Regions from separate parts of the Hominenteromicrobium sp. genome, predicted to be linked through region 2. Evidence: predicted binding sites of a transcription regulator. Region 2 holds the regulator's gene; the other holds the start of a gene.
What was found. Region 2 encodes HrcA, which represses chaperone genes, less so after heat shock. Its sites were predicted from a motif close to TGTTAGCACTCNNNNNNNNNGAGTGCTAACA; they were not measured.

Region 1: groES (co-chaperone GroES) is a predicted target of HrcA. The motif match lies at 2,255-2,285, and genes of this name have one in related genera.

The regions. Positions count from the first base shown of each region.
Region 1 is NZ_JBKWAE010000003.1:6,605-11,032, forward strand. It holds gene groL (chaperonin GroEL) at 133-1,761, opposite strand; gene groES (co-chaperone GroES) at 1,813-2,097, opposite strand; gene hydF ([FeFe] hydrogenase H-cluster maturation GTPase HydF) at 2,476-3,675, opposite strand; gene hydG ([FeFe] hydrogenase H-cluster radical SAM maturase HydG) at 3,712-4,428, opposite strand, start outside.
Region 2 is NZ_JBKWAE010000001.1:54,543-58,970, reverse strand. It holds gene dnaK (molecular chaperone DnaK) at 1-1,119, opposite strand, end outside; gene grpE (nucleotide exchange factor GrpE) at 1,191-1,754, opposite strand; gene hrcA (heat-inducible transcriptional repressor HrcA) at 1,773-2,798, opposite strand; gene ACLTX1_RS00245 (ATP-binding cassette domain-containing protein) at 3,175-3,966, shown strand; gene ACLTX1_RS00240 (ABC transporter permease) at 3,975-4,428, shown strand, end outside.

The DNA of each region.
Region 1 (4,428 bases), on a different contig from region 2:
TCCCCCCTGATGTACTTATTATCCTACATCAGGGGGGATTTTGTCTATTGTCCTGTTTTACTGGTTCTGTTCAAATTCCTGTGCGGGGGATCAACGTTTTATGACGTTTTCATGCGGTTTAAGCGCTCTTCATTAGTACATGCCGCCCATGTCCGGTGCTGCCGGAGCTGCGGGTGCAGCCGGCTCCTTGATGTCTGCCACGAGAGACTCGGTGGTCAGAACGGTGGAAGCCACAGAGGAAGCGTTCTGCAGAGCGGAACGGGTGACCTTCGTCGGGTCAACGATGCCTTCGTCGATCATGTCGCCGTAGGTATCGGTCAGAGCATTGTAGCCGTAGCCGACGGTGTTCTTTGCCTTCAGGTGCTCAATGATGATGGAGCCCTCCAGACCTGCGTTCGCAGCAATCTGGCGAACCGGCTCCTCAAGAGCCTTCAGAACGATGGCAGCGCCGGTCTTCTCGTCGCCGTCAACGGAATCGACATAGGCCTTAACAGCCGGAATCGCATCGATGAGTGCGGTGCCGCCGCCTGCGACGATGCCCTCTTCAACAGCAGCCTTCGTTGCAGCCAGAGCGTCCTCAATGCGCATCTTCTGCTCTTTCATTTCGACCTCGGTAGCCGCACCGACCTTGATAACCGCTACGCCGCCTGCGAGCTTTGCAAGACGCTCCTGCAGCTTCTCACGGTCGAAATCGGACGTGGTGGTCTCGATCTGGCTTCTGATCTGGCTGACACGGCTCTTGATAGCCTCGCTGTCGCCTGCACCGTCAACAATGATGGTGTTTTCCTTGTCGATCTTGACCTGACGTGCACGGCCGAGCTGATCAACGGTGGTATCCTTCAGCTCAAGGCCAAGCTCGCTGGAGATGACCTGACCGCCGGTGAGCGTTGCAATATCGGTGAGCATTTCTTTTCTTCTGTCGCCGAAGCCCGGAGCCTTAACGCCCACGCAGGTGAACGTGCCGCGGAGCTTGTTGAGGATCAGGGTGGTCAGCGCCTCGCCCTCAATGTCCTCCGCGATGATGACGAGCTTCTTGCCGGACTGTACGATCTGCTCGAGCAGCGGCAGAATCTCCTGAATGTTGGAGATCTTCTTATCGGTGATGAGGATGTACGCGTCGTCGATGACAGCGACCATCTTGTCGGTATCGGTGACCATGTACGGCGTAATGTAGCCGCGGTCGAACATCATGCCTTCTACGACCTCGCTGTACGTCTCAGCCGTCTTGGATTCTTCAACGGTGATAACGCCGTCGGACGTGACCTTTTCCATCGCGTCGGCGATGAGGTTGCCGATCTGCTCACTTGCAGAGGAAACAGCTGCAACACGGGCAATGTCCTTCGTGCCGGAGACCTTCTTGGCGTTCTTCTCAATCGCCTCAACAGCGGTCTCGGTCGCCTTCTGAATGCCCTTTCTCAGAACCATCGGGTTTGCGCCTGCGGTAACGTTCTTCATGCCCTCACGGATGAGTGCCTGTGCAAGCAGTGTTGCGGTCGTGGTGCCGTCACCTGCAACGTCGTTCGTCTTGGTTGCAACTTCCTTCACGAGCTGTGCGCCCATGTTCTCAAACGGATCTTCAAGCTCAACTTCCTTAGCGATTGTCACGCCGTCGTTCGTGATGAGCGGTGCGCCGAACTTCTTATCGAGCACAACGTTTCTGCCCTTCGGGCCAAGGGTGATCTTAACGGTATCTGCAAGCTTGTTGATACCGCCGAGCAATGCTTTTCTGGCTTCTTCGCCGTAAATGATCTGCTTTGCCATAATAAATTACCTCACAATTCCAAATATCAAAAATAAAGACTGAAACTCAAATTACTCAACGACTGCCAGAACATCGGACTGACGAACGATGGTGTATTCCTCGCCGTCGATCTTCACTTCCGTGCCGGTGTACTTGCCGGTGATGACGCGGTCGCCGGCCTTAAGCTGCATAACAACTTCCTTGCCGTCTACCATGCCGCCGGGGCCTACTGCGATAACACGGGAGATCTGCGGCTTCTCCTGTGCCGCGCTTGTCAGCACGATGCCGCTCTTTGTGGTCTCCTCCGCTTTCTCGGCCTGAATGAGTACTCTGTCTGTCAAAGGCTTAATGGTCATAACTTCCACCTCGGCGCCTAATGCGCCGTATCCTTTCTCCCCGCAGTTCATAAATAAATTTTTCGCGTACAGCGGGGTGCGCCGCGAAACCCGCCGGGGTGCGGCCCGGTCGGTAAAGAAATACAAGTTTAGGTCTCGGGGAACTGTGCCGCTTACGCTTTAGCACTCCTTATCCCCGAGTGCTAAACTTATTCTAATCACTTGGTCAAGAAAAGTCAATAGGAAAATCGCGATTTTTTTGACTTTTAACAGTTCCGTAATAATTTTGTCCTCCGATGTCCTCTGATGTCCGCTTTTTTCATACAAAACCACCCACAAAACGACAAAAAAACAGCCCCGCGCTCGTTTGAAACCGGGACTGTCTTTTGCAAATACAGCTTAAATCATGGAGGCATATTCGTCAAACGGGGCTAAGCTCCGCTTTAAAATGCCATTGATATATGCAATGAGAATGCCGTAGTTCGTGTACGGCACGCCTTTTTCTTCGGCGGAAGACTGTCTGAACTGCATTTCGCGTTCATTCAGCATACAGCCGCCGCAGTGCACAATAAGGGCATACGGCGAAAGATCTTCGGGAAATCCGCCGCCGGAGGTAAACTCGAATTCAAAGTCCTTGCCGGTGTGTTTGCGGATCCATGCGGGCAGCTTCACGGTGCCGATATCGCCGCACTGGCGGTGATGCGTGCAGCCTTCGGAGATCAAAATACGGTCGCCCGCTTTCAGATTCTCAATAGCCGCCGCGCCGCGCACGGCCGTCTCTAAAACGCCCTTGTAGCGCGCAAATAAGATGGAGAATGACGTGAGCTTAATGCGCTCGGGCACGATCTGCTTTACTTTGCCGAATGCCTGGCTGTCCGTAACAACGAGCTTCGGCGGCGTTTTGAGGCCGTTCAGCACGCCCGCAAGCTCTTCCACCTGCGTGACAGAGCATGTTGCACCCGCGTCCAGAATGTCGCGGATGGCCTGCACCTGCGGCAAAATCATGCGGCCTTTCGGCGCGGAGGAATCGATGGGCGTGACGAGCACCACGTGGTCGCCGCGCTCAAGTAAGTCACCCAAAATAACTTTGGTGTTCTGCCCCTTTGCAGCGATGGCGGCAAGCTTTTCCTTGAGCTCAAAAATATGCTCGCCCGTCTTCGCGCTGACCGCGATTTCGTTGTCATTTTCATCTTTGAAGCCGCCGAGGTCGGCTTTATTCAATACGATGATATACGGCACGCCTTTTTTCTCGATGAGCTTTTGCAGTGCGAGGTCTTCCGCACTTTTGCCGACCGTGCCGTCGATGACGAGCACCGCAATATCAGCTTTATTGAGTACCTGCCGGGCGCGCTGCACACGCAGCTCGCCCACGGTGCCCTCGTCGTCCATGCCGGGCGTGTCGATGATGACGACCGGGCCAAGCGGCAAAAGCTCCATGGCTTTCTGCACGGGGTCGGTCGTGGTGCCCTTGACATCGGACACAATGGAGATATTCTGCCCCGTAACGGCGTTCACCACGCTGGATTTACCGGCGTTGCGCTTGCCGAAAAAGGCGATGTGCACACGGTTTGCCGAGGGGGTCTGGTTGAGGTCTGCCATAGAAGTCGCCTGCCTTTTAAAGAATAACCGAAAGTTTTAGAAACGGAAGTCGCGCTCGCCGTGGGCGACCTTTTCAACGTAGCCCTTTGCGATGCTGCGGGTCTTCTCGTTCGGGATATTTTCAAGCTCCTGCGCGATCATCTTTTCGCCGATGGCCTTCGTCTCCGGGGAAGCGTAGTCCTCGAGGAATTCTTTTAAGGTGATGAGTGCGTTCGGGTGGCAGCAGTTCTGGATCTGTCCGCTCTTACACAGGCTCATGAAGCGGTCGCCGGTGCGGCCCTCGCGGTAGCATGCCGTGCAGAAGGACGGAATGTGGTCGGTCTCCATCAGCCAGCGGACGACCTCGTCAAGGGAGCGCTGATCGGAAACGTCGAACTGCTCGGTGTCGGTGGGGCGCTCCTCTTCGGCATAGCCGCCGACGGAGGTACGGGATGCGCCGCTGATCTGCGAAACGCCGAGATTGATAACCTGCGCGCGTACCTTCTGACTCTCACGCGTGGAGATGATCATGCCGGTGTACGGCACGGCGATACGAATAAGTGCGCAGATTTTCGCGAATGTTTCGTCGCTGATGCCGTTATCAAACTTCGTCGGGTCAATGTCGTCGGCTTTTTTAAGGCGCGGCACACTGATGGTATGCGGGCCTACGCCGTGCACGGCTTCAAGGTGCTCCGCGTGCATCAGCTGGCCACAGAACTCGTAACGGTACATTTCAAGGCCGTACAGAACGCCGAGACCCACGTCATCGATACC
Region 2 (4,428 bases):
CTCAACACCGAGAGAAAGCGGAGTAACGTCAAGCAACAGCAAGCCCTGAACTTCGCCGCCGAGAACGCCTGCCTGAAGTGCGGCGCCGATTGCAACGCATTCGTCCGGGTTGATGCCCTTGAACGGCTCTTTGCCGATAAGCTTCTTAACTGCTTCCTGAACAGCCGGAATTCTGGAGGAACCGCCGACCATGAGAACCTTGTTGATCTCACCGATGGAGAGGCCGGAGTCGCTCAGTGCTTGACGAACCGGGCCCATGGTCTTCTCAACGAGGTCTGCGGTGAGCTCGTTGAACTTTGCTCTGGAGAGCGTGAGGTCAAGGTGCTTCGGGCCGGTCGCATCCGCCGTGATGAACGGCAGGTTGATGGAAGCGCTCGTCATGCCGGAAAGCTCGATTTTTGCCTTCTCTGCCGCTTCCTTAATACGCTGCATAGCCATCTTATCGCCGGAAAGGTCGATGCCGTCGGAAACCTTGAAGCTGTTGATGATCCAATCCATGACGCGCTTATCAAAGTCGTCGCCGCCAAGGCGGTTATTGCCGGCCGTAGCCAGAACCTCCTGTACGCCGTCGCCCATCTCAATGATGGAAACATCGAACGTACCGCCGCCGAGGTCATAAACCATGATCTTCTGGTCGTCTTCCTTATCGATACCGTAGGACAGTGCTGCTGCCGTCGGCTCGTTGATGATACGCTTTACATCGAGGCCCGCGATCTTGCCTGCGTCCTTCGTTGCCTGACGCTGTGCGTCCGTGAAGTACGCCGGAACGGTGATAACTGCGCTCGTAACGCTCTCGCCGAGGTAAGCTTCCGCGTCGCCCTTCAGCTTCTGGAGGATCATTGCGGAGATTTCCTGCGGGGTGTAGCTCTTACCGTCGATCGTCACCTTGTGATCTGTGCCCATCTCTCTCTTAATAGAGGAGATCGTGCGGTCCGGGTTCGTAATCGCCTGACGCTTTGCGACCTGACCGACCATGCGCTCGCCTGTCTTGGAGAATGCCACGACAGACGGGGTGGTTCTTGCGCCTTCTGCGTTTGCGATAACGACCGGCTCGCCGCCTTCAATAACCGCTACGCAAGAGTTTGTTGTACCAAGGTCAATACCAATTGTCTTTGCCATATCAATTACCTTCCTTTAACTCAAATGAGTGTGTGAATTCTGAATTACTATATAAATGGATATTTGCTGATTTAGTTTGCTACCTGTACCATGGCGTGTCTTACGACCTTATCGCCCAGCATGTAGCCCTTCTGGAACACCGCCGAAATGACGTTTTCGCCAAGCTCGTCGCTTTCAATGTGCGCCACCGCGTTGTGCAGCGCCGGGTCAAACGGCTCGCCAACCTGACCGACTTCTCGGATGCCAAGCTTTTCAAAGCTCGCCTTAAATTGGTTTGCAATCATCTCAACGCCTTTTTTCATATCCTCTGCGGAGACATTTTCCTGTGCCAGTGCACGGTCGATATTATCGGCCACCGGCAAAATCGCGTTGATTGTATCGGAAACGGCGTTATTGTAAACGGCGTTCTTTTCGTTTGCGGAACGCTTGCGGAAGTTATCGTACTCGGCAAGCACGCGCAGGTGCTGCTGCTTGTGGCTGTCGAACTCCGCCTGCAAGCGGTCGTAATCCTCTTTCGGAATCTTCTCGCTCTTCTTTTTCTTTTTCTCCTTTTCCGCAGCCTTTGCAGATTCCTCTGCCGGCTCGGTATTCGCTTCCTGCTCGGGTTCCTGAACAGGCTTCTTTTCCTCTGCCATCTGGCAACGCTCCTTTCTCTATTCTTCCCGCATGATGCGCGTAAGCATTTCGCCTACACGATCTGCGACATATGCTGTTTGTGCCGCGACGTGTGCGTACTGCATCCGCATCGGGCCGATCACGGCGACCGCGCCGGCATCTCTGCCGTTCACGCTGTACCGTGAGCAAATGACCGACGATTCCGCCAAGGCGTTCTGCCCGGTCTCTGTGCCGATCTTGATCTGTGTGCGGTTCTGCTTGCCTGCGAGAAGTTCTGTCAAAAGCTCCCGTCTTTCCAGAATATCCATCACCCGGCGTGCACCGCCAAGCTTGTATTCCGGGTAGAACAGCAGGTTCATCTGACCGCTTACGGAAATTTCCGTCTGCATCGTTTCAAGCGCCACTTCCAAAAGCGCCGCCAGCGCCGGCGACATCAAAATTGCCATATCACCCAGCGAGATCGCAAGGTTTTGCACAAATGCCCGGTTGATCTCCGCCACGTCGCGCCCTGTCACGCGCTCGTTGAGCACGCGGAAGAAAATGCGCATAATCTCGTTTGAAAGATCAAAGTCGCAGTGAAACACCTTGTTTTTCATGGTACCTGCGCTGCTCATCATAATGAGCATTGCGGTGCGGCGGCTCGTCTGCACGAACTGCACCGCCTTAATCTTTGCATCCGCGCCGCTCGGCGTGGTGCTCAACGCAAGGTACCGTGTAGAAGCCGCCAGCGTTTTCGCCGCGCCACGCAATAATCGTTCCGGGTCAAACGCGCTCTTTGCAAGCATCGCGTCTATCGTAAGCTTTTCGGCTTCCGTTAACGTTTCCGGCTGCATCAGCGCATCTACGAACTCGCGGTAGCCCTCCTGTGAAGGCACACGCCCCGCGGAGGTGTGCGGCTGTTCCAAAAGCCCCAGCTCCGTAAGCTCTGCCATCTCGTTGCGCACCGTTGCGGAAGAAACACCTGCTTTTTCCGCAATGGACTTGGAGCCCACCGGCTCGCCCGTGCGAATGTATCCGTCTACGATCGAGGCAAGTATATTTTGTTTGCGTTTTGTCAGTTCCATACTTGCACCTCTCAGGTTTTAGCACTCTATGTTCCCGAGTGCTAACCCTTGTCTATACTATACTGCAAAGGTCAGGAAATGTCAACACCAAAATTTGTAAATACTTTGTGAATGTGCGAATTCTTCCCGGTCGGCATCCGTTTTGAAGCTTCTTTTAGCATTTCCGGCTCCACAGTGCCAAATTCCTGTTTATATGTAAAGATACCGAAAAAAGTGTCTTCGCCATAACTTCACTTTTTGTAATAGGATTTTAGGATTTTTTGTGCAAATTATTGACATTTTATGAAAATTATATTAAACTGATAGCCCGTGTTTCAGTTTCTGTGTTCGCATTAGCCCGAAAGTCCGTACCGTTAACGGAAAAGAGGAGTAAACTATGATTCAGGCAGAGCATTTACAAAAGACCTTCCGCGTGCGAAAACGAAACGCAGGCTTTAAAAACGCCGCAAAAGCATTTTTCAGCCGCGAGTACGAAGAAATTCACGCCCTAAACGATGTTTCCTTCCGTATTGAAGACGGCGAGGCCGTGGGCTATATTGGCCCAAACGGTGCCGGAAAAAGCAGCACCATCAAAATTCTCTCCGGCATTTTAACGCCGGACAGCGGCACCTGCGTCATCGACGGGCGCGTGCCGTGGAAAGACCGCCGCGCGCATGTTTCGCAGATCGGCGTTGTGTTCGGGCAGCGCAGTCAATTATGGTGGGACGTGCCCGTCATTGATTCATTCGAGCTTATCCGCGACATTTACGCCGTGACCGAAGATGTTTACAAGCGAAATTTACGGGATTTAACCGACCTTCTGAATTTATCGGAGCTCTTAAAGACCCCGGCGCGCAGCCTGTCGCTCGGGCAGCGTATGCGGTGCGAGATCGCCGCCTCCCTGCTGCACGACCCGCGCATCTTGTTTTTGGATGAACCTACCATCGGGCTCGACGCGGTATCGAAGATCGCCGTGCGCGAATTCGTGCTTGATATGAACAAGCGCCGCGGCACCACGGTCATTTTAACGACGCACGACATGCAGGACGTGGAAGCCTTGGCGCAGCGCGTCCTGCTCATCGGCAAAGGGCGCATTTTATTAGACGGCACACTCGACGACATTCGGCGCGGCGGCAGCGGGCAGATTGACGAAACGCTCGCGGCGCTCTACAAACAGTTTGATATTTGAGGTGCGCCGTGAAACTTAAAAAATACATTTCGTTTTTCCGCCTGCGCTGTGTGACGGGCTTGCAGTACCGCGCAGCGGCATTGGCAGGCATCTCCACGCAATTTGCGTGGGGCTTTTTGATCATCTTCGCCTACCACGCGTTTTACCGCAGCGACCCCACCGCTTTTCCGATGACCTTGCAGGCGGCCGTCAACTACACATGGATACAGCAGGCGTTTTTAGCTATGTTCGCCTCATGGGTCTTGGACGGCGACATTTTGGAGGAAATCACCTCCGGCAGCATCTCGTATTCGCTGTGCCGCCCCGTCGACCTCTACGCCATGTGGTACACGAAATCTCTCTCCGGTCGTATTTCCAAGGTTGCATTGCGCGCCATGCCAATCTTAGTCGTTGCGGCGCTTCTGCCCGTAGGCTATAACTTGACCGCGCCCACAGATTTACCCACATTCTTTCTATTTTTGC